Regions from separate parts of the Bradyrhizobium sp. IAR9 genome, predicted to be linked through region 2. Evidence: predicted binding sites of a transcription regulator. Region 2 holds the regulator's gene; the other holds the start of a gene.
The links. Region 2 encodes PhoB, which activates phosphate uptake and scavenging genes when phosphate is short. Its sites were predicted from a motif close to TGTCATNNANCTGTCAT; they were not measured.
Positions count from the first base shown of each region.

Region 1: GGD67_RS02140 (RNA degradosome polyphosphate kinase) is a predicted target of PhoB. The motif match lies at 10,596-10,612, and genes of this name have one in related genera.

Region 1 covers NZ_JACBZW010000001.1:429,865-444,315, forward strand. Annotated here, with positions in the region: gene rnd (ribonuclease D) at 1-221, shown strand, start outside; gene GGD67_RS02080 (aspartate aminotransferase family protein) at 422-1,804, opposite strand; gene GGD67_RS02085 (hypothetical protein) at 2,023-2,193, opposite strand; gene GGD67_RS02090 (isochorismatase family protein) at 2,224-2,787, opposite strand; gene GGD67_RS02095 (GNAT family N-acetyltransferase) at 2,813-3,433, opposite strand; gene GGD67_RS02100 (hypothetical protein) at 3,420-4,037, opposite strand; gene GGD67_RS02105 (LysR family transcriptional regulator) at 4,109-5,149, shown strand; gene GGD67_RS02110 (autotransporter outer membrane beta-barrel domain-containing protein) at 5,261-6,403, opposite strand; gene GGD67_RS02115 (cold-shock protein) at 6,783-6,989, shown strand; gene purN (phosphoribosylglycinamide formyltransferase) at 7,317-7,970, opposite strand; gene purM (phosphoribosylformylglycinamidine cyclo-ligase) at 7,985-9,058, opposite strand; gene GGD67_RS02130 (CDP-alcohol phosphatidyltransferase family protein) at 9,216-9,758, shown strand; gene GGD67_RS02135 (DnaA ATPase domain-containing protein) at 9,851-10,528, shown strand; gene GGD67_RS02140 (RNA degradosome polyphosphate kinase) at 10,686-12,878, shown strand; gene ppx (exopolyphosphatase) at 12,894-14,396, shown strand.
Region 2 covers NZ_JACBZW010000023.1:46,175-60,625, forward strand. Annotated here, with positions in the region: gene GGD67_RS37685 (ATP-binding protein) at 1-723, shown strand, start outside; gene pstS (phosphate ABC transporter substrate-binding protein PstS) at 874-1,887, shown strand; gene pstC (phosphate ABC transporter permease subunit PstC) at 2,079-3,068, shown strand; gene pstA (phosphate ABC transporter permease PstA) at 3,073-3,924, shown strand; gene pstB (phosphate ABC transporter ATP-binding protein PstB) at 3,921-4,739, shown strand; gene phoU (phosphate signaling complex protein PhoU) at 4,751-5,467, shown strand; gene phoB (phosphate regulon transcriptional regulator PhoB) at 5,491-6,198, shown strand; gene GGD67_RS37720 (GcrA family cell cycle regulator) at 6,431-6,943, opposite strand; gene GGD67_RS37725 (aspartate aminotransferase family protein) at 7,400-8,608, shown strand; gene argF (ornithine carbamoyltransferase) at 8,608-9,531, shown strand; gene GGD67_RS37735 (Hsp33 family molecular chaperone) at 9,798-10,805, shown strand; gene apaG (Co2+/Mg2+ efflux protein ApaG) at 11,884-12,276, opposite strand; gene GGD67_RS37745 (OpgC domain-containing protein) at 12,456-13,766, shown strand; gene GGD67_RS37750 (SGNH/GDSL hydrolase family protein) at 13,766-14,451, shown strand, end outside.

The DNA of each region.
Region 1 (14,451 bases), on a different contig from region 2:
AGGTGTTGCTGCGCATGACCGCCGAGAAGCATGCGGTCGCCAGCAAGGTGATCGCGACCGTCGACGATCTCGAGGAGATCGCGGCCGACGACGAAGCCGACGTGCCGGCACTGCGCGGCTGGCGTCGCGAGCTGTTCGGCGACGCTGCCTTGAAGCTCAAGCGCGGCGAGCTGGCACTGGCGGTCGAGAAAGGCCGCGTGATCGGGGTTCAGCGGGCGTAATGTTCAGCTGAGCGGATCAACTGTTAGCTCGTCATCCTGAGGTGCGAGGCGGGCGGTGCAACGCACCGCACGAAGGATGAACGCCCGCGCAGTAGCAGCCGGGCCGTCGCCCTTCGAGGCTCGCCAAAGAGGCGAGCACCTCCAGCGACAACGGCTACGCCGTTGCGCGAGGGTGACGGTGATAGAGTTGGGCCCAGCAGTTACGCCGGCGTCAGCTTGGCCACTTCCGCCTTCATGTCGTTCAACACGCCGGAGATCGCGTCCACCAGCCCGTCGATGTCCGCCTTGGTGACGATCAGCGGCGGGCAGATGGCGATGGCGTCCAGCATGTTGCGCGAGATCACGCCGCGCTCCTGGAGCATGCGGCTGGCGATGCCGCCGACGGCGCCCGGCGTCGCCGCTGCGGTCTTGCGGCCCTTGTCGAGCACGAGCTCGATCGCCGCGATCATGCCGACGCCGCGAACCTCGCCGACCAGCGGATGGCTGGTGAGCTCGCGCAGTCTGCCCTGCATGTAAGCGCCGAGCTCGGCGGCATGTGCGACCAGGCCGCGCTCCTCGATGATCTTGAGGTTTTCCAGCGCAACCGCCGAACCGACCGGATGACCGCCCGCAGTGAAGCCGTGGCCGAGCACGCCGATCTTGTTGCTCTCGTCCGCGATCGGCTCGAACATGCGGTCGTTCATGATGATCGCCGAGAACGGGAAATAGCTCGAGGTGATCTGCTTGGAGACCACGAGCACGTCGGGCTTGATGCCGTAGGTCTCGCAGCCGAACATCTTGCCGGTGCGGCCGAAGCCGCAGATCACTTCGTCGGCGACCAGCAGGATGTCGTACTTGTTCAGGACCGCCTGGATCTTGTCCCAATAAGTCGCCGGCGGCACGATGACGCCGCCCGCGCCCATCACCGGCTCGCCGAAGAACGCCGCGATCGTATCGGGCCCTTCCTTCTGGATCAGCGCGTCGAGCTCCTCGGCCCGGCGCGTCGCAAAGGCTTCCTCGCTCTCGCCGGGCGCGCCGTCCTTGTAGAAATGCGGCGAGCCCGTGTGCAGGATGTTCGGCAGCGGTAGGTCGAACGAGCGGTGGTTGTTCGGCAGGCCGGTGAGGCTCGCCGAGGCAATGGTGACGCCGTGATAAGCGCGCATCCGGCTGATCACCTTCTTGCGCTGCGGCTGGCCGAGCGCGTTGGAGCGATAGGCGATCAGCTTGAGGACGGTGTCGTTGGCTTCCGAGCCGGAATTGGTGAAGAACACCTTGCTCATCGGCACAGGCGCGAGCGCGACCAGCTTCTCGGCGAGGTCGATCGAGGGCCCGTGCGATTTGGCGGAGAACGTGTGATAGAACGGCAGCGCCTGCATCTGCTTGTGCGCGGCCTCGACCAGCCGCTTCTCGTTGAAGCCCAGCCCAACGCTCCACAGGCCGGCCATCGCCTCGAAATAGCGCTTGCCCGACGCATCGAAGACGTAAGGACCCTCGCCGCGCTCGATCACCAGGGGACCTGCCTGCTGATGGGTGCGCGCGTTGGTGTAGGGATGGAGCTGATAGGCTACATCCCGGGCCTCTTGCGAATTGGGCAGTATGGACATTTGCGGAGATCCTTGAAAGCGTCACGTCGCAGGCATAGCCGGCGTCATCACTCGATGATCAAGTACCTTGGCTATTGCGACAGCGCAGAACTTGCAACGCCAATTCGTCGGCAGCAAGCGCTCAGCAGCGATGCACAAAAATGCACGCGACAAAGCTGCACGTGACATTGCCGCACGTGACAAATCCGCTCATGACGAAACAACATGCGGAGCATCTCTCATGCCGCGTCGTCGTCATGCCCGTCGTCAGTGCCGGCAGCGGCCTCCCTCACCTCCACCAGCGCCATCGAGAGCAGATAGACCGTCGTCGGCAAACCAAGCCCGCGCGCCCTCTCGGCCGCACGCGACAGATCGCTCGTCAGCTCCTTGAGCTCGTCTCCCCGTGACAATCTCTCACCCCATCCGCCGGCCGCGGCCGCCTACACCGCAACGGCGCCGCTGGTTCTGATCAGTTCGGCGCTGGACTGGATTGTAGCAAAATTCCCGATGACATTCACTACCGCATGCTTATAGGCGGCGGAATCGCCCGTACCCGGCTGCCGGCAAGCCACGGCGTCAGCGACGACCTGGTAGCGATGGCTGCGGTGAAACCCTTCGGCTGCGGTGGCCAGGATGGTCTCGTCCAGGGAAAAACCGATCAGAATGCAGCGCACGGTCCGGATATTGGACATGTAGTCCACAAACCGCGACGAGCTGTAGGCCGACGGCAGCGGATGATCGAACGTCATCTCTCCCGGCCGCGGCTTGGTCTCCGCGATCCAATCGGTCAGCCTCGATGCCGGATTGAACCACGCCGCCTGCGCGATGCGCTTCAGATGCATCACCGGCCAGAGATTGCCCCGCCACAAGGTCAGCAGTTCCAGGCAGCGCGTCGTGACGGCGTCGCCGTCGAGGACGACGTGGCGGCGCCCAGGGGTCAGATACTCGACCTGGAGATCCGCGCAAATCAGGATCGGCGGATCATCGTGGATGGAAGCCAGCATTGTCTTGCGCAGAGCTGCACCAGTTTCAACGGTCGGCGAGCGCGAGATCCCGCAGCGGTGAGGTCACCGCCCGCCCCGCCGAGGCGTCGAGCACGCCCGGCCGGTCCCAATCGCCTTCGGGGCGGATGATCACGTACGGATCGCTGTCCAGCGTGATCGCGTCCGGGCCCGGCTCGATCTCCAGCAGCATTTCCGTGTAGGAAAAATCCGAGAATGTGATCTTGCGATTGTGGCCGAGCGGCTTGGCGCCGAAATGGGCCCAGAAATCGACCAGCCTGTCCTGTGCCTGGCCGTAGATCTTGCGAAAGCCCTTGCGCTTCACATAGTCGACGCTGGCCTGCACCAGCTTGAACGAGACGCGCGAGCGCCGGTATTGGTGACGGACCGCGAGCCGCTCCACCTTGGCGAAATCGCCGAAGAAGCGCACCCGCAGGCAGCCTGCGGGCTCGTTGCCCACGAAGCCGATGAAATGGGCCGCGACCATGTCGTTGCCGTCGAACTCCTCCTCGAACGGACAATCCTGCTCGGCGAGATAGACTGCCGAGCGAATGGCGGTGACCAGCATGAGATCGCTTGGATCGCGCGCAAGGCGGATGGTGATGGCGCGGGAACAGGGCTGGGCGACAGGGATCCTAGTACCGTGCATCTGCAAAACTCCTTGCTTGGATGATCGCGCCCGGCATGCGCAGCGGCTGGCGATGCCAGGGCCGCTCGTAGCACCAGAGGTCGGGCTGGAAGCTCGGGACCGGCGCAAAGCCGGTCGCCTTCATGATATCGCGTCCGGCCACGGTTGACGGCTGCGCATAGCAATCGGCGCTGCGGAACCTTAGCTGTCGTAGATGTGCTGCAGCCTTGCCGAGACCGGCGATACCGCGTCCCGTCGCCGCGATCGCCCAAATATAGATGGCAGCGACCTCTTCGTTCGCGGAAGCGAGATAGCGCGTCTCGGGCGCGGTGAGGCAGATCTCGTCGAGGAGCAACGCATCGTGCCCGCGGTCATTGAGAAACAGGAAGGCCATGCCGCCGACGAGATCGCCCTTCCGGCTGAACGTCAGGATGCTCTGGGGATCGAACGTGAAGTAATGCGCAAGCTCGGCTGTCCCGATCCGCACGCCCGGCACCAGCCGGTGCGCCATCTGCGAAAGCGGTGCAATTTCGGACAATTGCGCGCAGCGGACATCCACATCCGGGCTCAGCGGCAAGGCGTCGAAATCATGCCTTGCGGCAAACGAGCCCCTTTCCATACCCATGTCACGCCTCTATCGTTCGAGACTTTCGTGCCCCGCTACGCCGACGAGCTTAGCGGCTGGGGATCAGGAGTATGCAGCAGTTATTGCACCGGGGTGCTGCGATGACGCAGCACCGTGAAGAAGTCCTGGGCGCGTCCTGGGACGATTTGAAACTGTTTTTAGCGTGCGCAAAGTATAAAAGTTTTCGCAATGCCGCCGAGGAGCTCGGGCTCACCTCGACCACGCTGATGCGCCGCGTCGACCGGCTGGAAGAGAGCATCGGCTGCAAGCTGTTCCTGCGCGACCAGAGCGGGCTCACGCTCAGCGATGAAGGCACCGCGATGATCGCCGACGTTGCGCATATGGAGCGTCATGCCTTCAACGTCTTCCGGCGCGCCGCGCGATCGTCGAACGACACCTCAGGCACAGTGCGCGTCGCGGTGACGGAAGGCCCGGGCAATTTCTGGATCCTGCCGCGACTGATCGACTTCCAGAAGACCTACCGCAGGATCACCGTCGATCTGCGCTGCGCGATGGAGCAGGCCGACGTCGCACGGCTTGAATCGGACATCGCGATCCAGCTCGAGCCGCCGACCAATCCGGATCTGATCGTCGCCAAGCTAGGCCGTCTGCACATCTATCCCTTCGTCTCCAAGGAGTACGAAAATCTCTACGGCGTGCCGGCGACCCTGGCCGACCTGAAGAACCACCGCATCATCAAGCAGAGCGCGCCGCAGGTCGACGACGGCGCCTACGCGCGCGTGCTCGGACTGAAGTCGCTCGAGGGCATCGTTGGGATCAAGACCAATTCCTCGGTCGGCGTGCTCTATGCAGTCGAGCGCGGCGCCGGCATCGGCTTCCTGCCAACGGTCTCGACCGCGCTCGGCGCGCCGCTGATCGCCGTCGATCTCGGCGTCAGCCACCACGCCGATCTCTGGCTCACCTATCACCGGGAATTCCGCACCTCCGAGCGCCACAAGATCGTGGTCGACTGGCTGAAGAAGATCTTCGATCCCAAGACCTATCCCTGCTTCCGCGACGAGTTCATCCATCCGAACGCGCTGGTGCCGATGATGACGGCGGCGCGCGAGGGTTTTGGATTGACGGGATATGTCGCGGCGACGCCGACCTAAAGCATGATCCGGAAAAGTGCGCAGCGGTTTTCCGAAAAGATCATGCTCAAACAACAACCTAAAGCGCGATGGCGATTCATCCTAATCGCATCGCGCTTTAGGAGGCTGCGCCTACCAGCGATATTCGAAGCCGACCGTGCCCTGGTGCGAGGTCAGCTCGTTGCGGAACTTGCCGTCGTAATTGATGTAAAGCCGCGCCACGCTGGTCAAGCTGAGCGAAGCCGAGGCACCGGCATCCACGCCGTAACGGCTCTCGCCGATGCCGGGAACGACGATGTTCTGAGCGCCGAGGCTGACCTGGACCGATCCCAGATCCTGGTGGAAATTGTCGACGAACTTGCCGTAGCCGGACAGGTCCAGGATCTTCTGGTCGATGATGAAGTAGCGGCCGATCTCGGCCCCGATCATGATGCGTGCGCGTGAGAGCGCCGTCGAGCCGACGTTGAGCGGATCGAGGCCGCCGACCTCCTGGAACGCCGCACTGGTGGCGCGCACATATTCCAGTGCGCCTTTGGGCACGATGCGCATCTGGTCCTTGGTCCAGTAATAGCTGATCTCGGTCAGCGCGCCGTCGACCGCGGCGCGATAGCCCGCGGTCGCAAGGCCAAGGCCGGTGTCGCGGCTGGAACGGACCTTGCCGAAACCGTGCACCACGGCAAAAGCCCAGGTCCATGGCCCCTTGTCGACCGAGCCGTTGAAGCCGATTTGCGTCAGGTCGAGCGTGGCCGATTGCAGCGCCAGCGGCACGTCGATGTCGGTATGGCTCTGGTCGACGGAAAAGCCGAGATTGACGCCCGGGGCCACGCGCGCGCCGAAGCCGGCGACGCCGCCAACCGTCTTGCGCCGGTCGCCGACGAAGTCGCCTTGCGCATCGGTCCGGACCGAGATGCCGTAGCCCTCGAACCAGGTGCGGTAGCGCGGATCTTCAGTACTGGCGGACGCGCCGCCGCCGCCGGGATTGGTGCGGAATGTCCGGTTGAAACCGTTCGACGCCTGGTTGCCGAGCCGCTCCAGGAAGTTCGAGCCGAGATCGAGCGCAGCGTTGCCGGCCGACGGGGACGGGATCGGGGTGGGTGACGGCGTGGGCGTCGGGGTCGGGGTCGGCGTAGGCGTCGGGCTTTGCGCGAAGACCGGCGACGTGGCCGACATCATCACGACGATCGCAAACGCCGCCGCGATCGCTGCCGCGACCCTGCGGACGCGGTCCAGCCCGATCGTCTGCCGTGTCCCGGAGGGCTGCGATGTGCAGCACATGACGACAAATCCCGAAGCAAATGGCGGCGCGCAAAAATGCAACACGCGCGGCGCACGCATGTCGCGATTTGTGCCGAACTGCCACGGAGGGTCAACCGCTTAGCCTGCGGTCACCAAGGCTATTGCCCTCGATTGTGGTTCCGCGGCCACAGGTCGGAAATTGCAGAACGGCACAATCCGTCTGCCCTTGAAATTTAACCGCAGCTTGCTAACGGGCGATTTTCATGTTGCAATGTTGGACACAATCGGAATTGGCCGCTCTGCTGTGCGTTTCGCGACATTGAGATTCAAGACTCGAACAGACTCCCGGAAGCCCGTTTGTGGCGTGGCACGCGAAAAGCGGCCGCGTCTTTTTTATATCTAGTGGAGGAGACTGAGGATGCCGCAAAAGGGCACCGTCAAATGGTTCAACCCGACCAAGGGCTATGGGTTCATCAAGCCGAACGGCAGCGACAAGGACGTGTTCGTCCACATCTCCGCCGTCGAGCGTGCCGGACTTTCGACCCTCAACGAGAACCAGGTGGTTGAATACGACCTCGTGGAGAACCGCGGCAAGGCATCCGCGGAGAACCTCAAGGTCTCCTGAATTCTCTCAAGGCTTCACGCGAGAGACCATGACGTTGCCCCCGGCTCTGCCGGGGGATTTTGTTTAAAATAGGTGACCCAGCGGATAAGCTACCTTAACTGGAGCAACGAATATCACCGTCAAACGACCACAGATGACGAGTGTCGAGCACCAGCGCCCAGCTTCGAAGAGCGACGCTGCACGCCCAGACGTCGGGGTGACGACGTCTTTCGATGTTTTCGGCTCGGAGCTTCCGGACGAGGCATTCCAAGGTGTCTTCGATCAGCCACGGCAGATTTGCGATCCAGTCAATTTGTCGTTTCGTGGTTCGTGAGCCCTAGACTGTCTTCAGCTCACCACCGGCGCAACCAAAAAATTCTCCGACGCGGAGCTTCCGTCCGTCTTGCACACATCGCCCTCGATCCGGACCTTGCCGGTCGCGAGCAGCCGCAGCGCTTCGGGATAGATGCGGTGCTCGACTTCGAGGATGCGCTCCGACAGCGTATCCCCCGTGTCGTGATCGCTGACGGGAACCGCGCCCTGCATCACGATCGGACCGGCATCGGTCTCGGGGATGACGAAGTGCACTGTCGCGCCCGATAGCTTGACGCCGGCGCGCAAGGCCTGGCCGTGCGGGTCGAGGCCGGGGAAGGACGGCAGCAGCGAGGGATGGATGTTGAGCATCCGCCCGTACCAGGCCCTGGTGAACTCGGCCGTGAACAGGCGCATGAAGCCGCCGAGACAAATCAGCTCGATACCATGCTGGTCGAGCGCCGCCTGCAGCACCTTTTCGAAGCCGGCGCGGTCCTTGCCGAACGGCTTGCTCTCGATCACCAGCGTGTTCACGCCGGCTGCCTTGGCCCGCTCGAGCCCGAGCGCATCGGCCTTGTTCGAAATGACGAGCGAGATCTCCGCCGGGAAATCCGCAGCAGTGGCGGCCCTGATCAGCGCGGACATGTTGGAGCCGCGGCCGGAGATCAGGATGGCGACGCGGCGCTTCATCGCAGCGCCAGTCATCACAGCGCCATGTCGAGATGGCCGTTATAGACGACGCGGTGCTCGCCCTCGGCCGGGATCACCGTGCCGAGCTGCGCCACGGTCTCGCCGGCGTCGGTGAAGACCTGCATGACCTGGTCGACCTTGTCGGGCTCGACGATCGCGATCATGCCGATGCCGCAGTTGAAGGTGCGCAGCATCTCCAGCTCGGCGATGCCGGCCTGCGCCGCCAGCCATTTGAACACCGGCAGCACCGGCAGGCGGGCCAGATCGATGCCGACGCCGAGGTTGCTCGGCAGCACGCGCGGAATGTTGTCGGTGAAGCCGCCGCCGGTGATGTGGGCAAGGCCCTTCACCGCGCCGGTCTCGCGGATCGCGCGCAGGCAGGATTTGACGTAGAGCTTCGTCGGCGTCAGCAGCGCGCCGCCAAGGGTCATGACCGGGGCGAACGGCGCTGGCGCCTCGAAGCCGAGGCCCGATTGTTCCACGATCTTGCGCACCAGCGAGAAGCCGTTCGAATGCACCCCTGATGAGGCGAGGCCAATGACGGCGTCGCCGGCCGCGATGTCCTTGCGCGGCAGCAACGTCCCTCGCTCCGCGGCACCGACGGCAAACCCGCCGAGGTCGTAATCGCCGTCCTTGTAGAGGCCGGGCATCTCGGCGGTCTCGCCGCCGATCAGGGCGCAGCCGGATTCGCGGCAGCCCTCCGCGACGCCCGCGACGATCGAAGCCGTCGCCTCCGGATCGAGCTTGCCGCAAGCGAAATAGTCCAGGAAGAACAGCGGCTCGGCGCCCTGCACCACGAGGTCGTTGACGCTCATGGCGACGAGGTCGATGCCGATCCCGCCATGCAGGCCGGTCTCGATCGCGATCTTGACCTTGGTGCCGACGCCGTCGGTCGCGGCCACGAGGACCGGGTCCTTGAAACCGGCCGCCTTGAGGTCGAACAGGCCGCCGAAACCGCCGATCTCGGCGTCGGCGCCCGGCCGTGCGGTGGCGCGCACCATCGGCTTGATCAGGTCGACCAGGCGGTTGCCCGCATCGATATCGACGCCTGAATCGGCGTAAGTGAGGCCGTTTTTGCGGTCGGTCATGCCCGATTTCCAGTGGGTTCGCGGCTGGTTACGTCGAATTCCGGGGACGCGCAATGGCTCGCATGGCGCACCGCCGTATACTATGTAGAGATATCAACCGGTTCAGCCTCCCGAGAGGCCGGATTCGAGGTCAGACCGGGTGCCGGGAAGCGCTTTCGTGAGTATTCCGAACATCATTACCCTGGGCCGCATCATGTTGGTCCCGATCATCGTCTGGGCCATCGTGTCGAGCCAAATGGAGGTCGCGTTCGCCGTCTTCCTGATCGCCGGTATCAGCGACGCCGTGGACGGCTTCCTTGCCAAGCGCTTCAACATGACGAGCGAGCTCGGCGCCCTGCTCGACCCGCTCGCAGACAAGGCGCTGCTCGTCTCGATCTACATGGCGCTCGGCATCTGGGGCGCAATTCCGCGCTGGATCGTGATCCTGGTGGTCTCGCGCGACATCATGATCGTCGCCGCCGTGATCGTGTCCTGGCTGTTCGACCGGCCCGTCGAGATGAAGCCGTCGAAAGTGTCCAAGCTCAATACGGTGGCACAAGTGGCGTTCGCGGCGCTCGTGCTGGCGGCGCTTGCCTTCGGCTTCAAGCCGGCCCCGTATGATATCATCCTGATGGGCCTCGTCACGGTCTTCACGCTCTCCTCCGTGTCGCTCTATCTGGTCGAGTGGCTGCGGCACATGAGTACGATCGAGGCCAAATGAGAGGGGATGCGGCCCCGTAAAAGGCCAACTCCCGCTCGATACGTCCGACCTCTTCAAATGACGCCGGCGCGCCGGCATGGAGCAAAGCAAGCGTGCCAGGCCGCGTTCACCCCCGACAATTGGCGTTTTCACTTCCGCATGCGGAGAGCCTCAGCCGGGACAATTTCCTTGAGGGACCGGCCAATGCAGCCGGCCTCGGCCTGATCGACAGCTGGCCGGAATGGCCGAACCGGATCATGTGGCTGGCCGGCCCGGAAGGAAGCGGCAAGAGCCATCTCGCCGCGATCTGGGCCGAGGAGGCCGGCGCCCGCTCCACCACGGCCAATGCGCTGACCGCTGCGGGCGTTCCGGGCACGCTCGCCACCGGTGCGCTCGTGGTCGAGGATCTCAAGGCCAGGGAATTTGACGAACGCGCCCTCTTCCACCTGATGAACCTCGCCCGCGAGGATGGCGCCTACATTCTGTTCACCGGACGCGAGGTGCCGGCCTCGCTGGAGATAGAGCTTCGCGACCTGCGCTCGCGTCTGCGCGCCGTTCCGGTGGTCGCGCTGCTGCCGCCCGACGACCAGCTCTTCCGCGGCCTGATCGTCAAATTCTGCGCCGACCGCCAGCTCACCGTGGACGAGAGCGTAGTCGGCTACCTCGCCACGCGCCTGGAGCGGTCCTCGGCCGCCGCCCGCCAAGCCGTGGAATTGCTCGACAGCGAAGCCCTGCGACTTGGCCGCCCGGTCACCCGGGCGCTGGCCGCCGAGCTGCTGCGGGACGCTTGATCGGTCGCGCGGCCGCGCCCAAGGCCTACGCGAGCCCGCTTGACGCGGCGAAGCGGCGGAACATCAATGTCATCGAAACGTCATCGCTCTAACACATGCTCCGGCCGGTTTTGCGCATAAGTCGCAAATTGGGGCGAACTGGATGGACCGACTTCTGATGGACTCTGCGCAAGCTGTTGAAACTAAAGAAAAAGCCCCAGAGACCGAAAGCCTGCCGGCGATCGCATCGAGTCCCGAGCGATTCATCAACCGCGAGCTTTCCTGGCTGCATTTCAACCGCCGCGTCCTGGAGGAATCGGTCAATCCCAGCCATCCCATGCTGGAGCGGGTGCGATTCCTGTCGATTTCCGCAAATAACCTCGACGAGTTCTTCATGGTTCGCGTCGCCGGAATCAAGGCGCAGGTGCGCGAGGGCATTGCCGAACGCAGCCCCGACGGCCTGACGCCATCCGAGCAGCTCGCCCTGATCAACCGCACCGTCTCCGAACTCGCCTCCGACCAGCAGGCGATCTGGCGCGATTTGCGCGGCACTCTGGCCGATGTCGGCATCGTCCTGGTCGACGGCAAGGACGTCACCAAGGCGGAACGGACCTGGATCGAGGACTATTTCCTCAGCAACGTGTTCCCGCTGCTGACGCCGCTGGCGATCGACCCGGCCCACCCCTTCCCGTTCATCCCGAGCCTCGGCTTCACCATCGCGCTCCAGCTCACGCGCGCCGCCGACGGCAAGCAGATGAACGCGTTGATCCGCATGCCCGGCAAGATCGACCGCTTCATCCGCCTGCCGGCCGACGGCAAGGTGGTCCGGCTGATCTCGCTGGAGCAGGCGACCGCCCTGTTCATCAACCGCCTGTTCCCCGGCTACAATCTGCACGGCCAAGGCGCCTTCCGCATCATCCGCGACTCCGAGCTCGAAATCGAGGAAGAGGCCGAAGACCTCGTCCGCCTGTTCGAGACCGCGCTGAAGCGCCGCCGCCGCGGGTCGGTGATCCGACTCGAGATCGATGCCAAGATGCCGGAGGAGCTGCGCAGCTTCGTGCAGCACGCGCTGTCGGCCGCCGACGACGAGGTGTTCCTGGTCGACGGCGTGCAGGCGATGAACGAGCTCTCGCAGCTCACGCGCCTCGATCGGCCCGACCTCGAATTCACCCCTTACGTGCCGCGTCATCCCGAGCGCGTGCGCGAGCATGGCGGCGACATCTTCGCCGCGATCCGGCAGAAGGACCTCGTCGTCCATCACCCCTACGAATCCTTCGACGTGGTGGTGCAGTTCCTGCAGCAGGCGACGCGCGACCCCGATGTCGTCGCGATCAAGCAGACGCTCTACCGCACCTCCAACAACTCGCCGATCGTGCGCGCGCTGGCGGAAGCCGCCGAGGCCGGCAAATCCGTCACCGCGCTGATCGAGCTGAAGGCGCGCTTCGACGAGGAAGCCAACATCCGCTGGGCACGCGATCTCGAACGCGCCGGCGTGCAGGTCGTCTACGGCTTCCTCGAACTGAAGACGCACGCAAAACTCTCGATGGTGGTGCGTCGCGAGGGCGGCAGCCTCACGACTTACGTCCATACCGGCACCGGCAATTATCATCCGGTCACCGCGCGCATCTACACCGACCTCTCCTACTTCACCTCCGATCCGACCATCGGCCGCGATGCCGCGCGCGTGTTCAATTTCATCACCGGCTACGCCGCGCCGAGCGATCTGGAAAAAATGGCGGTGTCGCCGCTGACCTTGCGCAAGCGCATCATCGAGCACATCCAGGGCGAGACCGCGCATGCGCGCCACGGCCGCCACGGCGCGGTCTGGATGAAGATGAATGCGCTGGTCGACCCCGACATCATCGACGCGCTCTACGAGGCCTCCCAGGCCGGCGTGCAGGTCGAGCTCGTGGTGCGCGGTATCTGTTGCCTGCGCCCCGGCATTCCCGGCCTGTCCGAGAACATCCGCGTCAAGTCGATCATCGGACGCTTCCTGGAACACGGCCGAATCTACTGCTTCGGCATGGGCCAGGGTCTGCCGAGCGCCAAAGCGGCTGTGTATATCTCCTCCGCCGACATGATGCCGCGCAACCTCGACCGCCGCGTCGAGGTGCTGTGTCCGCTGCAGAATCCCACGGTGCATCAGCAGGTTCTCGAACAGATCATGGTCGCGAATCTCAAGGACAATGAGCAGAGCTGGCAATTGTTGCCGGACGGGTCCTCAACGCGTATGAAGACCGCGAAGGGCGAAGAGCCTTTCAACGTCCACAACTACTTCATGACAAATCCGAGTCTGTCTGGCCGTGGAAAGTCGCTCAAGGAATCCTCGCCGCGTCGTCTCACGCGCCGGAACGAACGCCATCAATCCTGATCGGGGATGTTCGGCGTGAAGCGGCCGCGCAAGCGCGGCTCGAGCGTCGCGGTCATCGATATCGGTTCCAACTCGGTCCGTCTCGTCGTCTACGAGGGGCTGACGCGGAGCCTCATTCCGATCTTCAACGAGAAGACGCTGTGCGGCCTCGGACGCGAGGTGCAGAGCACCGGCCTGCTCGCGCCCGACGCCGTCGACAAGGCGCTGACCTCGTTGAGGCGCTTTCGCGCGTTGTGCCGCGTGATGCAGGTCGGGCGCGTGTTCGCGATCGCGACCGCGGCCTGCCGCGACGCCTCCAACGGCCCCGACTTCATCGCGAAGGCCGAGCGCATTTGCGCGGTGAAGATCGAGATCCTGTCGGGCCCGCGCGAGGCGCGGCTGTCGGCGCTCGGCGTGATCTCCGGCATCCATCATCCCGACGGCATCGTCGGCGATCTCGGCGGCGGCTCGCTCGAACTGATCGACGTGCGCAGGAACAGCGTGCGTAGCGGCGTGACGCTGCCGCTCGGCGGGCTCGCGCTCCAGGACCTCGCGCACAAATCGCTCAAGCGCGCCGACCGCATCGTGCGCGAGGCGATCGACGAGGTGCCACAGCTCACTGCGGGCCGCGGCCGCACTTTCTATGCGGTCGGCGGCACCTGGCGTGCGCTGGCGCGCATCCACATCATCCAGAGCGGCTATCCGCTCCAGGTGATGCACGGCTATTCGCTGTCCGCGGCTGAAGCGCTCGACTTTTCGCGCCGTCTGCGTCGGCTTGCGGCCGCGGACATGCTCGCCGACATCGAGATCGTCGCCGATGCGCGGCGCCCGCTCCTCACCTATGCGGCGTTGGTGCTCGAGCACATCATCCGCGTCGCAAAACCCAAGACCATCGTGTTCTCGACCTTCGGCGTGCGCGAGGGCCTGCTGCACGAGAAGCTGTCGGAGCCGGAACGCAACAAGGACGGCCTGATCTGCGCCGCGGAAGAGCTGAACCAGCTGCTGTCGCGCTCGGCCAAGCACGCCCACGAGCTGATCGCCTGGACCGACCGCCTCGCGCGCGTGGTGAAGCTGCGCGAGACCGAGGAGGACCGCCGCTTGCGCCACACCGCGTGCCTGCTGTCCGATATCGGCTGGCGCGTGCATCCCGATCACCGCGGCGAGCAGACGCTGAGCCTTGTCGTCAACGGCAATTTCGGCGCGATCACCCACACCGAGCGCGCCTTCGTCGGCCTGTCGGTGTTCTATCGCTATGCGGGCCTGAGCGAGGAAAACCAGCCGCCGGTTACCATGCAGGAGCTGCTGACGCCGGCGCAGCTCGAACGCGCGCGCCTCTTGGGCGCTGCGTTCCGCGTCGCGCATCTGATCTCGGCGGCGCGCCCGGGCGTGCTGCCGGCCACGCATTTCCGCAGCCAGGGCCGCAAGCTGATGCTGGTGTTCGAGCATCGCCTCGGCGACCTCGTCGCCGACCGCGTCGGCAGCCGCTTCCGCGCACTCGCCCGCCTGGTCAGCCGCGCCGGCTCGATCGTGCGGCGCTAGCGCATGATCCGGAAAAGTGCGTAGCGGTTCTCCGAAAAGATCATGCTCTAACCAT
Region 2 (14,451 bases):
CTGCGCCGGGTCGAGGAGATGCGCGCCGACTTCGTCGCCAATGCCAGCCACGAGCTGCGCACGCCGCTGGCCGCGCTGTCGGGCTTCATCGACACGCTGCAGGGCCAGGCCAAGGACGATCCCAAGGCGCGCGAGCGCTTCCTCGGCATCATGCACAACCAGGCCACCCGCATGGCGCGCCTGATCGACGACCTGCTGTCGCTGTCGCGGGTCGAGCTGTCGGCCCATGTCCGGCCCGACACCCTGGTCGACCTGCTGCCGATCATCCGCCAGGTCGCCGACGGGCTCGAGCCGCTGGCGCGCGAGCGCCAGGTCGAGGTCGAGATCCATCTGCCCGAGGGACCGGTGATGATCGCGGGCGACCGCGAGGAGCTGCTCCGCCTGTTCGAGAATTTGATCGAGAACGCGCTCAAATACGGTGCCTCCGGCGGACGCGTCATCGTGTCGCTGACCTCAGCCGCAGCCACTGATGGAACTCAGGAAATCCGGATCATGGTCCGCGATTTCGGCCCCGGCATCGCGCCCGAGCACCTGCCGCGGCTGACCGAGCGGTTCTACCGGGTCGACGTCGGCGACAGTCGCTCGCAGGGCGGCACCGGGCTCGGATTATCGCTGGTGAAACACATTCTTAACCGCCATCGCGGCCGGCTTTTGATCGAAAGCGTGCCCCGGCAGGGCGCCACTTTTACCGCCTGTTTTCCCCAGGCTAAGACTTTAGTTTAAGCCTGAAACACCAGCGATTTCAATCGCTTGAGTGTGTCATCCGACTGTCACGAAACCTTCGTAAAAGCACAGCCGACCGCTCCTAAAGGGGCGGCGCGGGGAGCGCGATCGGGCGCGGTTGGCGCTTCGCTCCCCTGTATGGAGACCAGCATGAATTTCATCAAAACCATGGTCGCTGCCGGCTTGCTCGCCGCATCGACGACGGTGGCCTTCGCTGCCGACATCACGGGTGCCGGTGCCACCTTCCCGTTCCCGATCTATTCCAAATGGGCTGACGCCTACAAGAAGGAGACCGGCAACGGTCTGAACTACCAGTCGATCGGCTCCGGCGGCGGCATCAAGCAGATCCAGGCCAAGACCGTGACCTTCGGCGCCAGCGACGCGCCGCTCAAGGCCGAGCAGCTCGAGAAGGACGGCCTCGTCCAGTGGCCGATGGTGATGGGCGCCATCGTCCCCGTCGTCAACCTCGAGGGCGTGAAGCCCGGCGAGATGGTGTTCGACGGCGAGACGCTCGCCAGCATCTATCTCGGCAAGATCACCAAGTGGGACGACGCCGCGATCAAGAAGCTCAATCCGAACGTGAAGCTGCCCTCGGACGCCATCACCGTGGTCCGCCGCTCGGACGGTTCGGGCACCACCTTCAACTTCACCAACTACCTCTCCAAGGCCAGCGCGGACTGGAAGAGCAAGGTCGGTGAGGGCACCGCGGTCGAGTGGCCGGTCGGCGTCGGCGCCAAGGGCAATGAAGGCGTGTCGGGCAACATCAGCCAGACCAAGAACTCGATCGGCTATGTCGAGTACGCCTATGCCAAGCAGAACAAGCTGACCTACACCGGTCTCGTCAACAAGGCCGGCAAGCCGGTGCAGCCGACCGTCGAAGCCTTCCAGGCGGCCGCCTCCAACGCCGACTGGGCCAAGGCGCCCGGCTACTACGTCATCCTGACCGACCAGCCCGGCGAGAAGTCCTGGCCGATCACCGCGGCGACCTTCATCCTCATGCACAAGGACGCCACCGACAAGGCGGCCTCGCAGGAAGCCATCAAGTTCTTCCGCTGGGCCTTCAAGAGCGGCGGCAAGGCGGCTGAAGAGCTCGACTACATCCCGATGCCCGAAGGCGTCGTGACCCTGATCGAGAAGACCTGGGCTGCCGAGATCAAGAGCTAAGTAGGGCTCTCGCGTCCCGGACGCGGCGCGGCCCTGGCGATACGAAGCATCGTCCAGCGTGCCGCTCCGCGAGGGCCGGGACCCGCAAGACTTCCGCTCCGGATCGGTCATGCCGTGTCCGGAGCGCGAGACCGACAAAAAGACTGACAACAAGCGTATATTATCGGGCACAGGGGATCGGCGTGGCAGAAATGGCCGTTCAGAGCGATGTAATCGACGACGCCGGACCGTATGACCGCGCCAAGGCCTTGAGCGCGTTCAAGCTCGGCGACGTCACCTTCTACTGGATCACGCGGTTGTCCGCGATCTCGGTGCTCCTCATTCTCGGTGGCATCATCGTCTCGCTGATCGTCGGCGCGTTCCCGGCGATGAAGGAATACGGCTTCTCCTTCCTGTGGACGCAGCGCTGGGCGCCGTCGGCCGATCCGCCCGTGCTCGGCGCGCTCGGGCCGATGTACGGCACGCTCGTCACCTCCTTCATCGCGATGCTGATCGCCATTCCCGTCGGTCTCGGCATTGCGATCTTCCTCACCGAGCTCTGCCCGCAATGGCTGCGCCGCCCGATCGGCATGGCGATCGAGCTGCTCGCCGGCATTCCCTCGATCATCTACGGCATGTGGGGCTTCTTCGTGCTGGGCCCGTTCCTGGCCAACACCTTCCAGCCCTTCATGATCAGGATCTTTGACGGCGTGCCCGTGCTGGGCGCGATCTTCGCAGGTCCGCCGTCCTATCTCAGCACGTTCAACGCCGCGCTGATCCTCGCCATCATGGTGCTGCCCTTCATCACCTCGATCTCGGTCGACGTGTTCAAGACGGTGCCGCCGGTGCTGAAGGAGGCCGCCTACGGCGTCGGCTGCACCACCTGGGAAGTCGTCCGCAGCGTGGTGATCCCCTACACCCGCGTCGGCATCATCGGGGGCGTCATGCTGGCGCTGGGCCGCGCGCTCGGCGAGACCATGGCGGTGACCTTCATCATCGGCAATTCGTTCCGCATCTCCTCATCGATCTTCGCGCCGGGCACCACGATCTCGGCGGCGATCGCATCCGAGTTCGCCGAGAGCGACGGCCTGCACCAGTCCGGCCTGATCCTGCTCGGCCTCTTGCTGTTCGTGCTGACGTTCTTCGTGCTGGCCGCAGCGCGGCTGATGCTGATGCGGCTGGACAAGAAGGCGGGGAAGTAACGTCATGGCGCTCAATCCGATCTATTCGCGTCGTCGCCGCAAGGACATCGTCATCCGCGGGCTCTGCTTCGCCGCGGCCGCCTTCGGCGTCACCTGGCTCGCGCTGATCCTGGTCACGCTGCTCTTCAACGGCCTGGCCGGCCTCAATCTTCAGATCTTCGTCGCGGATACGCCGCCGCCCGGTTCGACCGAAGGCGGCCTGCGCAACGCGATCGTCGGTTCGATCATCATGACGTTGATCGGCGTCGGCATCGGCGCGCCGCTCGGCCTGTTCGCCGGCACCTACCTTGCCGAATACGGCCGCAACGACAAGCTGACCTCGGTGATCCGCTTCATCAACGACATCCTGCTCTCGGCGCCTTCGATCATCATCGGCCTGTTCATCTATGGCGCGGTGGTGGTGCCGATGCGTGGCTTCTCCGCGATCGCGGGCGCGCTCGCGCTCGCCGTCATCGTGATCCCGGTCGTGCTGCGCACCACCGAGGACATGCTGCTGCTGGTGCCGAATCCCCTGCGCGAGGCGGCCTCGGCGCTCGGCCTGCCGCGCTCGCTGGTGATCAAGCGTATCGCCTATCGTGCGGCCCGGTCGGGCCTCATCACCGGCGTGCTGCTCGCCACCGCCCGCGTCGCCGGCGAGACCGCGCCGCTGCTCTTCACCGCGCTGTCGAACCAGTTCTTCAGCCTCGGCCTGAACAAGACGATGGCCAACCTGCCGGTTACCATCAACAACTTCGTCCAGAGCCCCTACGCCTATTGGAAGCAGCTCGCCTGGAGCGGCGCGCTGCTGATCACGCTCACCGTGCTTGCCCTGAACATTGGCGCGCGCATCCTCGGCGCCGAGAGGACTGCAAAATGACCGACCTGTCCGTATCCATGAGTTCCAACGCTCATCTGGCCTCGCAGCCGCTGCCGGAAGCCCCGGCCAAGGTGACGGTGCGCAATCTCAATTTCTATTACGGCGAGCACCACGCGCTGAAGAACATCAACCTGACGCTGGGCGCCAACCGCGTCACGGCGTTCATCGGCCCGTCGGGCTGCGGCAAGTCGACCCTGCTGCGCATCTTCAACCGGATGTACGACCTCTATCCGGGCCAGCGCGCCACCGGCCAGCTCATGCTGGACCAGACCAACGTCCTCGACCCCAGGCTCGACCTCAATCTGCTGCGCGCCCGGGTCGGCATGGTGTTCCAGAAGCCGACGCCATTCCCGATGACGATCTACGAGAACATCGCCTTCGGCATCCGCCTCTATGAGAAGATCTCGAAGTCCGAGATGGACGACCGCGTCGAGAAGGCGCTGCGCGGCGGCGCGCTGTGGAACGAGGTCAAGGACAAGCTCAACGCCTCCGGCCTGTCGCTCTCCGGCGGCCAGCAGCAGCGCCTGTGCATCGCCCGCACCGTCGCGGTGCGCCCTGAAGTGATTTTGTTCGACGAGCCCTGCTCGGCGCTCGATCCGATCTCGACCGCCAAGGTCGAGGAGCTGATCCAGGAACTGTCCGAGAACTACACGATCGCGATCGTCACCCACAACATGCAGCAGGCGGCGCGCGTCTCCGACAAGACCGCCTTCATGTATCTCGGCGAGCTGATCGAGTTCGACGACACCAGCAAGATCTTCACGTCGCCGAGCGACCGGCGCACGCAGGATTACATCACCGGCCGGTTCGGCTGAGGAGACGCGACATGGGTACTGAACATACCGCAAAGGCTTTCGACACCGACCTCCAGGAGCTCACCCGCCTGGTCGCCGAGATGGGCGGCATCGCCGAGCGCATGATCGTCGATTCCGTCGACGCGCTGATCCGCCGCGACGTCGCGCTCGGCCAGCGCGTCGTCACCATCGACGCCGAGCTCGACGCGCTGCAGAAGCGCATCGAGGAACGCGCGGTGCTCACCATCGCCCGCCGGCAGCCGATGGCGGTGGATCTGCGCGAGATCGTCGGCGCCATGCGCGTTGCGACCGACCTCGAGCGCATCGGCGATCTCGCCAAGAACATGGGCAAGCGCGTCGCCGCGCTGGAGACCGACTTCCATCCGCTGAAGCTGTTCCGCGGCCTGGAGCACATGACCGACCTCGTGCAGCAGCAGGTCAAGTCGGTGCTGGACGCCTATGCCGCGCATGACCTGCCGGCGGCGATGGCGGTGTGGAAGGGCGACGAGGAGGTCGACGCGATCTGCACCTCGCTGTTCCGCGAGCTCCTCACCTACATGATGGAGGATCCGCGCAACATCTCGTTCTGCATCCATCTGATGTTCTGCGCCAAGAACATCGAGCGGATCGGCGACCACGCCACCAACATCGCCGAGACCGTGTTCTACATGATCGAGGGCCAGGCGATCACCGACAAGCGGCCGAAGGGCGACATGACCACCTTCGCCACGACGGTCCCGAATACCTGAAGACTTGAAGGAGCGACGACCCGATGGGCGCACGCATTATGGTGGTTGAGGACGAGGAAGCTCTCACCGAGCTGCTTCGCTACAACCTCGAAGGCGACGGCTATGACGTCGAGACGGTCATGCGCGGCGACGACGCCGACACCCGCCTCAAGGAGCACATCCCGGACCTGATCGTGCTCGACTGGATGCTGCCGGGCCTGTCGGGCATCGAGCTGTGCCGCCGCCTGCGCACCCGGCCCGACACCAAGCAGCTGCCGATCATCATGCTCACCGCGCGCGGCGAGGAGAGCGAGCGGGTGCGGGGGCTTGCGACCGGCGCCGACGACTACATCGTCAAGCCGTTCTCGGTGCCGGAGCTTTTGGCGCGCGTGAAGGGCCTGCTGCGGCGCGCCAGTCCTGAGCGGCTCGCGACGGTGCTGGCCTATGGCGACATCGAGCTCGACCGCGACAAGCGCCGCGTGGCGCGCTCGGGCCGGCCGATCGATCTCGGCCCGACCGAATATCGCCTGCTGGAGTTCTTCCTGGAGCATCCCGGCCGCGTGTTCTCGCGCGAGCAGCTGCTCGACAGCGTCTGGGGTCGCGACATCTACATCGATGAGCGCACCGTCGACGTCCATATCGGCCGCTTGCGCAAGCTGCTCAATCTCGGCCGCGAGCAGGATCCGATCCGCACCGTCCGCGGCGCCGGCTACGCGCTCGACGACCGCTTCGCGAAGGCGGAGCAGACGTAAGGTTTGCTGGCGTTGGCTTTGGCGGGCTGCCGCCGCATTCTCCGGTGTCGTCCCTGCGAAAGCAGGGACCCATAACCACAGGCGGTGGTTTGGCGAAGACCCGGAGTGACCATCTCGCGCGACAACTGCGCCTTGTGGTTATGGATCCCCGCGTTCGCGGGGATGACACCGAGTTGGTTGAGCCGTCATCGTGTGACGGCTGCCGTCTTGGCGATCAGAGAATTCCGCGAACTCAGCGCGGACCCGGCTTCGCCGGCGCGCGCCGGCGATCCGCCGCCGGCTGATACGCCACGCGCGAGTGCTGGGCGCAGTAGGGCAGGCCGGACAGTGCCTTGCCGCCGCAGAAGAAGAAATCCGGGCTCGAGGGATCGCCGACCGGCCAGTGGCAGGTCGCCTCGTTCAGCTCGAGCAGCGACAGCCGCTGGCCCATCGGCACCACGTTGTCGTAGGTGACGGGTTCAGCCTCCACCTCGACCTCGAAGGCCTGCGCCAGCGCGGTGTTGCCGCGCGCGATGGGGCGGGTCACCCGCATCATGTGCTGCGCGGGACGCGCCTTGCGCGGCCGGGGCGCTGCCGATGAAGGGCTCTTGGCGCGGCCGGACAGACCCAGCCTGTGCACTTTGCCGATCACGGCATTGCGGGTCACATTGCCGAGCTCAGCTGCGATCTGGCTGGCCGAAAGTCCGGCCTCCCAGAGCTTTTTCAGCTGCTCGACGCGATCGTCGGACCAGGTCAAAACCGTCATTGCACCCTTTCCCTCGCTACGCGCCAGCCATCCTGGGGCCTCGCAGCGATTGCCTAAGCCTTCAAAAACCCGTGCCGTCAGAATCCCTTAAGGCTCGCCGGGCGCGTGACTGACGCCCGAACGTTTACGCCGGTACAAGAGGACTCTTGGGATCAGAACCGCTGCACGAGATGTCGTATCTGACAATCCAAACGCTACAATATGGCGTGACTCCCGCGCAAGAGTCCGCCGACTCGCTTCCACATGTTCCGTGGTGAAAACCCGCAAAATCGGCACCGCAAGACTACGGATTCAGCGTTTCCTGAGGCTTTCCGGGCGGCATTGACACCCGTCTTGCCAAGCATAAGATAGTCCCGCGTGCCGCCCTTAAAAGGCGGCACGTTTCGTTTTCCGGGCCGGTCGATGGTGCGTTGCGCAATGCACGCGTCACACCGTCCGCAACATTCAAGTGACATCATGACTAACAGCGCAGCGCCGCATTTGCTCCCCGTTTTCGCCAGAGCCGACCTCGGCTTCGAGCGCGGCGAAGGCTGCTGGCTGATCGCGACCAATGGCGATCGCTATCTCGATTTCACCTCGGGCGTGGCTGTGAATGCGCTCGGCCATTGCCACCCGCATCTGATCAAGGCGCTGCAGGAGCAGGCGACCAAGCTCTGGCACATGTCGAACCTGTTCCAGAGCCCGGACGGCGAGAAGCTCGCGAGCCGGCTTTGCAACGAAAGCTTTGCCGACTTCGTGTTCTTCTGCAATTCGGGCGCCGAAGCGCTGGAAGGTGTGATCAAGCTGGTCCGCCATCATCACTTCTCCAAGGGGCATCCGGAACGTTATCGCATCATCACCTTCGAAGGCGCCTTCCACGGCCGCACGCTGGCAACGCTCGCCGCGACCGGCTCTGCAAAATATCTCGAAGGCTTCGGTCCGCCCATGGAAGGCTTCGACCAGGTGCCGCATGGCGATATCGAGGCCGTCAAGAAGGCGATCGGCCCGCACACCGCCGGCATCCTGATCGAGCCGATCCAGGGCGAGGGCGGCGTGCGCTCGGCAACGCCGACCTTCCTCAAGGCGTTGCGCCAGCTTTGCGACGAGAAGGGCCTGCTGCTGGCCTTCGACGAGGTGCAGACCGGCATGGGCCGCAGCGGCGATCTGTTCGCCTATCGGCGCACCGGCGTCACGCCTGACGTGATGTCGCTGGCAAAGGCGCTCGGCGGCGGCTTCCCGATCGGCGCTGTGCTGGCGACCGCGGATGCGGCAGCCGGCATGGGGCCCGGCTCGCACGGCTCGACCTTCGGCGGCAATCCGCTGGCGATCTCCGCGGCCAATGCGGTGCTCGACGTCATGCTCCAGCCCGGCTTCTTCGACCACGTGCAGAAGATGTCGCTGCTGCTGAAGCAGAAGCTCGCCTCCGTGATCGACCGTCATGGCGATGTCGTCAGCGAAGTGCGCGGCGAGGGCCTTCTGATCGGCATCAAGGCCGTGGTGCCCTCCGGCGATCTCGTCGCGGCGCTGCGCAATGAAAAACTGCTCACGGTCGGGGCCGGCGACAATGTCGTGCGTTTCCTGCCACCGCTGATCGTGACCGAAGCCGAGATCGAGGACAGCGTCGGGCGGTTAGAGCGCGCCTGCGCCGCGATCTCGTCCAGCCAGACCAAGCGGGCGGCAAGCTGATGAGCAAGTCCCCGAAGCACTTCCTGGATATCAACGAGCTGCCGCTGTCGGAGCTCAAGACCATGCTCGCGGCGTCCTCCGCCATGAAGGCGAAGCAGAAGGCGCAGCAGCCGGTGCGGCCGCTCGAAGGCAAGACGCTGGCGATGATCTTCGAGCGCCCGTCGACCCGGACACGCGTGTCGTTCGACGTCGCGATGCGTCAGCTCGGCGGCGAGCCCATCATGCTCACCGGTGCCGAGATGCAGCTCGGCCGCGGTGAGACCATCGCCGACACCGCGCGCGTGCTGTCGCGCTATGTCGATGCCATCATGATCCGTATTCTCAACCATGACGCGCTGCTGGAGCTTGCGGCCAACGCGACGGTGCCCGTCATCAACGGCCTGACGCGGCGCTCGCACCCCTGCCAGGTGATGGCCGATCTCATGACCTATGAGGAGCATCGCGGCCCGATCGAGGGCAAGACGGTGGCCTGGACCGGCGACGACAATAATGTGCTGGCGTCCTGGGCTCACGCCGCCGAGCGCTTCAAGTTTCAGCTCAATGTCGCGACGCCGCCGGAGCTCGCGCCGAAAAAAGTGATGCGCGACTTCATCAAGGCGACCGGCGCGCCGATCATGCTCGGCACCGATCCGGAAGCCGCCGTGCGCGGCGCCGACTGTGTCGTCACCGACACCTGGGTGTCGATGGGCGACAAGGAAGGCGAGCACCGCCACAACGTGCTTAAGCCCTATCAGGTCAACGGCAAGCTGATGTCGCTGGCCAAGCCCGATGCGCTGTTCATGCACTGCCTGCCCGCCCATCGCGGCGAGGAAGTCACCGACGACGTGATCGACGGTCCGCAATCGGTCGTGTTCGATGAGGCCGAAAACCGCCTGCACGCGCAGAAGGGCATCCTGGCCTGGTGCTTCGATGCGGTGAAGTAAGGGCGCTGCAAGCCCGACGGCCGCCTCACACACAACTGTCGTCCCTGCGAACGCAGGGACCCATACCGCGGAATCTCTCTTGTGGCGGGCTGGCGGAGGCGAGCGGTCTTCGCCAAACCGCATCCTGTGGTTATGGGCCCCGGAGCTGCGCTTACGGTTGTCCGGGACGACATCGAATTTGCCGCAACGTTGTGCAACCTTATCGCCCCCGAACCCACCACCCCGCGCCCTTCCATTTCCCACCGACCGACCCCAGATAACGACCCATGGTTTCCCAATCCCCTCAGATGAAAGCCGGCCCCGAAGGCCCGGTTCGCGCGCCATCAGCGGTTCCGATCGATGACGCCGTGTTGCCCTACGAGGTCGACGCGCTCGACGTGCGCGGGCGCCTGGTGCGGCTTGGCCCGGCGCTCGACGAGATCCTGACCAAGCACGATTACCCCGCGCCGGTCGGCAAGCTGCTCGGCGAGGCCATCGTGCTGACGACGCTGCTCGGCTCGGCGCTGAAATTCGAGGGCCGCTTCATCCTGCAGGCCCAGACCGACGGCCCGGTGTCGTTCCTGGTCGTAGACTACATGGCGCCGGATCGCCTGCGGGCCTATGCGCGCTTCGATGCCGCGCGTCTCGGCGATACCAAAGATTCGGGCACGCTGCTCGGCCGCGGCCATCTCGCCATGACCATCGACCAGGGCCCCGACATGAGTCGCTACCAGGGTCTGGTCGCGCTCGACGGCGGCAGCCTCGAAGACGCCGCCCACGAATATTTCCTGCGCTCCGAGCAGATCCCGACGCGCGTGCGCCTCGCGGTTGGCGAGGAGTGGCGCTCCAACGACGGCGGCAAGCATCGCTGGCGCGCCGGCGGCATGCTGATGCAGTTTCTGCCCAAGGCGGCGGAGCGCGCGCGGCAGGCCGATCTGCATCCCGGCGATGCCCCTGATGGCGTCGAGGTGCACAGCGTCGCGGAGGACGACGCCTGGGTCGAGGCGCGTTCGCTGATCGAGACCGTCGAGGACGTCGAGCTGATTGATCCCGAGCTCTCCGGCGAGCGGCTGCTGTTCCGCCTGTTTCACGAGCGCGGCGTGCGCGTGTTCAATCCGATGGTGCTCAAGGCGCAATGCTCCTGCTCGCGCGATGCGGTCGCCGCGATGCTGAAGAGCTTCTCCCCCGACGACCGCGCCGCCATGGTCAAGGACGACAAGGTCGTCGTCACCTGCGAGTTCTGCAGCTCGGTGTACGATTTCACGCCGGACGAGGCGGGCGTCGAAGGCGCGTAGCGAGCTCTCGTAGGGTGGGCAAAGGCGCACTTGCGCCGTGCCCACGAGCTCTCGACGGCGGCGAAAGACGTGGGCACGCTTCGCTTTGCCCACCCTACGGCGCCTGCCCTGTGTCGCGCTCTGTCAATCCGCTTCGCTAAAAATATTCCACTTTACCGAAATTCGGTTTCGGCGTATGTGTTGCCCATCCCGGCTCACCCAAGAGGGGCGACTATGTGGTCGTCACTGTCGCGAGCCGGGCTTGCGGTGGACGCGGCAGCGTCGGCACGAGAGGTGCGGGCAGGGCGGGTAGTCCCTGTGAGCCCGTAACCGCGTGCGGATGAGCGGCGCTGTTCAGTTCGTCTCGCCACATTCTTTCGGCAACGTCGACAAGGCCGGGAGATAATGTGGTGACCAGCGAATGCGCGTACGGCAAAACCGTGTGGTCCTGGCCGTCGTTGCTACGGTCAAGCCTTTCGAAGATGCGCGCGAGCCCAACCGGGCGGACGGCATCGTCAATTCGAACGGCGAGGGAGGCCAGAAGGAATGGTCGGCTCCCGGGAGATCACGGCATAAGCCGTCCAACCATCGCGCAGGGAAGGCCGAGTGATCGGCGACACCTGTATGCTGCTGTGCGGTCTTCTTGCGTGCGCTTTTCGCGCAGCAGACCGCGGGTGCCAGCCGGCACCCGGCCTTCCCTGCGCCCTCTTGGCTTTAGAGGGTGAAGCGACGAAGCAAAGCTCGGGCGATTCAAGCCGCGAGGCCGCCAAGGCGTGTCTGCAAGCTGAGCTGCGTGCCACAATCTCGATCTCGTAGGGTGGGCAAAGCGCAGCGTGCCCACGCCCTGTTGTTGATGGAAAGAGATCGTGGGCACGGCGCTATGCGCCTTTGCCTACCCTACGGCACCGCCGCTGGGATGTGCAGGGGAGCATCGCAATGCATGCGCCCTCTCCGATCTCCTGCCCCGGACGCTGCGCAGCACGAAGTGATGCGCTGCAGAGCCGGGGCCCATCTCGCCGCTTGCCGTGGCGCCCCTTTGTCCCGGCTCTGCGCAGCGCCACTACGTGCCGCAGCGCGTCCGGGACACGAGAGCGAGGCCCTAATTCAACACCCTCTTATTGTCCGGGCTATCCAGCGAAAACGCCGGCACGTCGATCTCGAAGCGCTCGCCGCTTTCGGTGACCATCTGGTAGCGGCCGGTCATGAAGCCGGAGGCGGTCGAGAGCGGGACGCCGGAGGTGTATTCGAAGCGCTCGCCGGGGGCCAGGATCGGCTGCTCGCCGACCACGCCCTCGCCCTTCACCTCCTGCTGGCGCCCGGAGGCGTCGGTGATGATCCAGTGCCGCGTCTTGAGCTGCACGGTCTCCTCGCCCGAATTGACGATGACGATGGTGTAGGACCAGAAGTAACGGGAGCGGTCGGCCGACGACTGCTCCGGAACAAAGTTCGGCTCGACGGTCACTTCGATCTGGCGGGTCACGGCGCGGTACATGGTTGCTATCATACCGAAATCCGGCGCTGGAACCAAACGCCGGAGACGGCTTTGGCGACATCGTCCCGCCAGAATTCGAAGGGAATGACACCCGGACGTGATCCGGCGGCTTTGCGAGATGACGACCGGACCGGTACACTCCTCAACGTCGCGATTTGCGGAAGGGTTTCTAGGCCCCGATGACCATTGCCGACCATGTGACGGGATCGACGATCGCGGGAACCGCCAAGCCTGCAGACGCCAAGCCTGTAGACAGTAAGCCTGTAGATTGCACGCCTGGGGACAGCAAGCCCGCGGGGGCGAAGCCGCGCGCGACCGCGCCGGCCATCACGCTGCCTGCCATCGGCGAGCGCGAGCTCCGGCTCGACCTGTTTCGCGGGCTGGCGCTGTGGCTGATCTTCATCGACCATCTGCCGCCGAGCCTGCTGACCTGGTTCACGATCCGCAATTACGGCTTCAGCGACGCCACCGAGATCTTCATCTTCATCTCCGGCTACACCGCCGCTTTCGTCTACGGAAGGGCGATGCTGGAGAGCGGCGTCGTCATCGCCACCGCGCGCATCCTGCGCCGGGTCTGGCAGATCTACGTCGCCCACGTCTTCCTGTTCACGATCTTCCTCGCCGAAATCTCCTACGTCGCGACCAGGTTCGAGAACCCGCTCTACACCGAAGAGATGGGCATCATGGATTTCCTGAAGCAGCCCGACGTCACCATCGTGCAGGCGCTGCTGCTGCGCTTCCGCCCCGTCAACATGGACGTGCTGCCGCTCTACATCGTGCTGATGCTGGCGCTGCCGCTGATCCTGTGGTCGATGAAATGGCGCCCCGACATCACGCTCGGCCTCTCGGTCGCGCTCTACGCGGTCACCTGGGAATACGATCTTTACCTGTCGGCCTATCCGAACGGCTTCTGGGCCTTCAATCCCTTCGCCTGGCAATTGCTGTTCGTCTTCGGTGCATGGTGCGCGCTCGGAGGTGCGCGACGGATGTCGCGTATCCTGGCTTCGCCCGTGACAATGTGGATCGCGATCGCATACCTCGCCGCGGCGTTCTACGTGACGCTGACCTGGTACGTGCCGCAGCTCTCCCAATTCATGCCGAAGCGGGTCGAGAAGTGGATGTATCCGATCGACAAGACCGATCTCGACGTGCTGCGCTTCACGCATTTCCTGGCGCTGGCCGCGCTCACCGTACGCTTCCTACCCCGGGATTGGCCGGGCTTGAAATCGCGCTGGCTACGACCATTGATTCTATGTGGCCAGCATTCTCTCGAGATCTTCTGCCTCGGCGTCTTCCTGGCCTTCGCCGGCCATTTCATTCTCGCCGAAGTCTCCGGCGGCGCAGCCATGCATGCGCTGATTAGTCTCTCCGGGGTCCTGATCATGTGGGGCGTGGCCTGGGTGATTTCGTGGTACAAGCGCGTGGCTGACAAGAGCGGTGCGAAAACCAAAAACGCCGTCGGCAACGCCGATCTGGCGGGAGGGGGCTGATGAAGGCGAAGGTTCTCCTGAGCCTGGTCCTGCTATGCGGTAGCCTCGCCGCGCCTGTGGCGCGCGCGGGCGATGCTGCGTCTGGCGCTGCCACCGCGCCCGCGGCGTGCGAATTGCCGTCTTATCTGCTTACCAGTGAAAGCCAGCTTCCCAAGGTCGCCGAGGCCGTCAAGGCCGGCAAGCCGCTCGAGATCCTGGTCATCGGCAGCCGCTCGACCACGATTCCATCCTCGGAGGGCAGCTCCTATCCGGCGCGCATGGAAGCGATTCTGAAGGAAAAGCTGCCGCCGTCGGAAGCGGTGCACGTCTCCGTAGAAATACAGAGCAAGCGAACGGCGGAGGAGGCCGCCTCGACCTTCGTTAAGCTGATGGAAGCAAAAACGCCTACTTTGGTCGTCTGGCAGACCGGGACCGTGGATGCCATCCGATCCATCGATCCCGACGAATTTCGCAGCGCCGTCACCGAGGGGGTTGTTGCGTTGCAAAAGGCAGGGGCCGACGTCGTCTTGATGAATTTGCAGTACAGCCCGCGTACCGAAACGATGATCTCGGCCCAACCGTTTCTCGATAATATGCGCGTCGTGGCGCAGGAGCATGATATTCCGCTGTTCGATCGTTTCACGATCATGCGGCAGTGGAATGATCAGGGTCAGTTCGACCTGTTCAGCCCGTCCCGCGGGCCCGA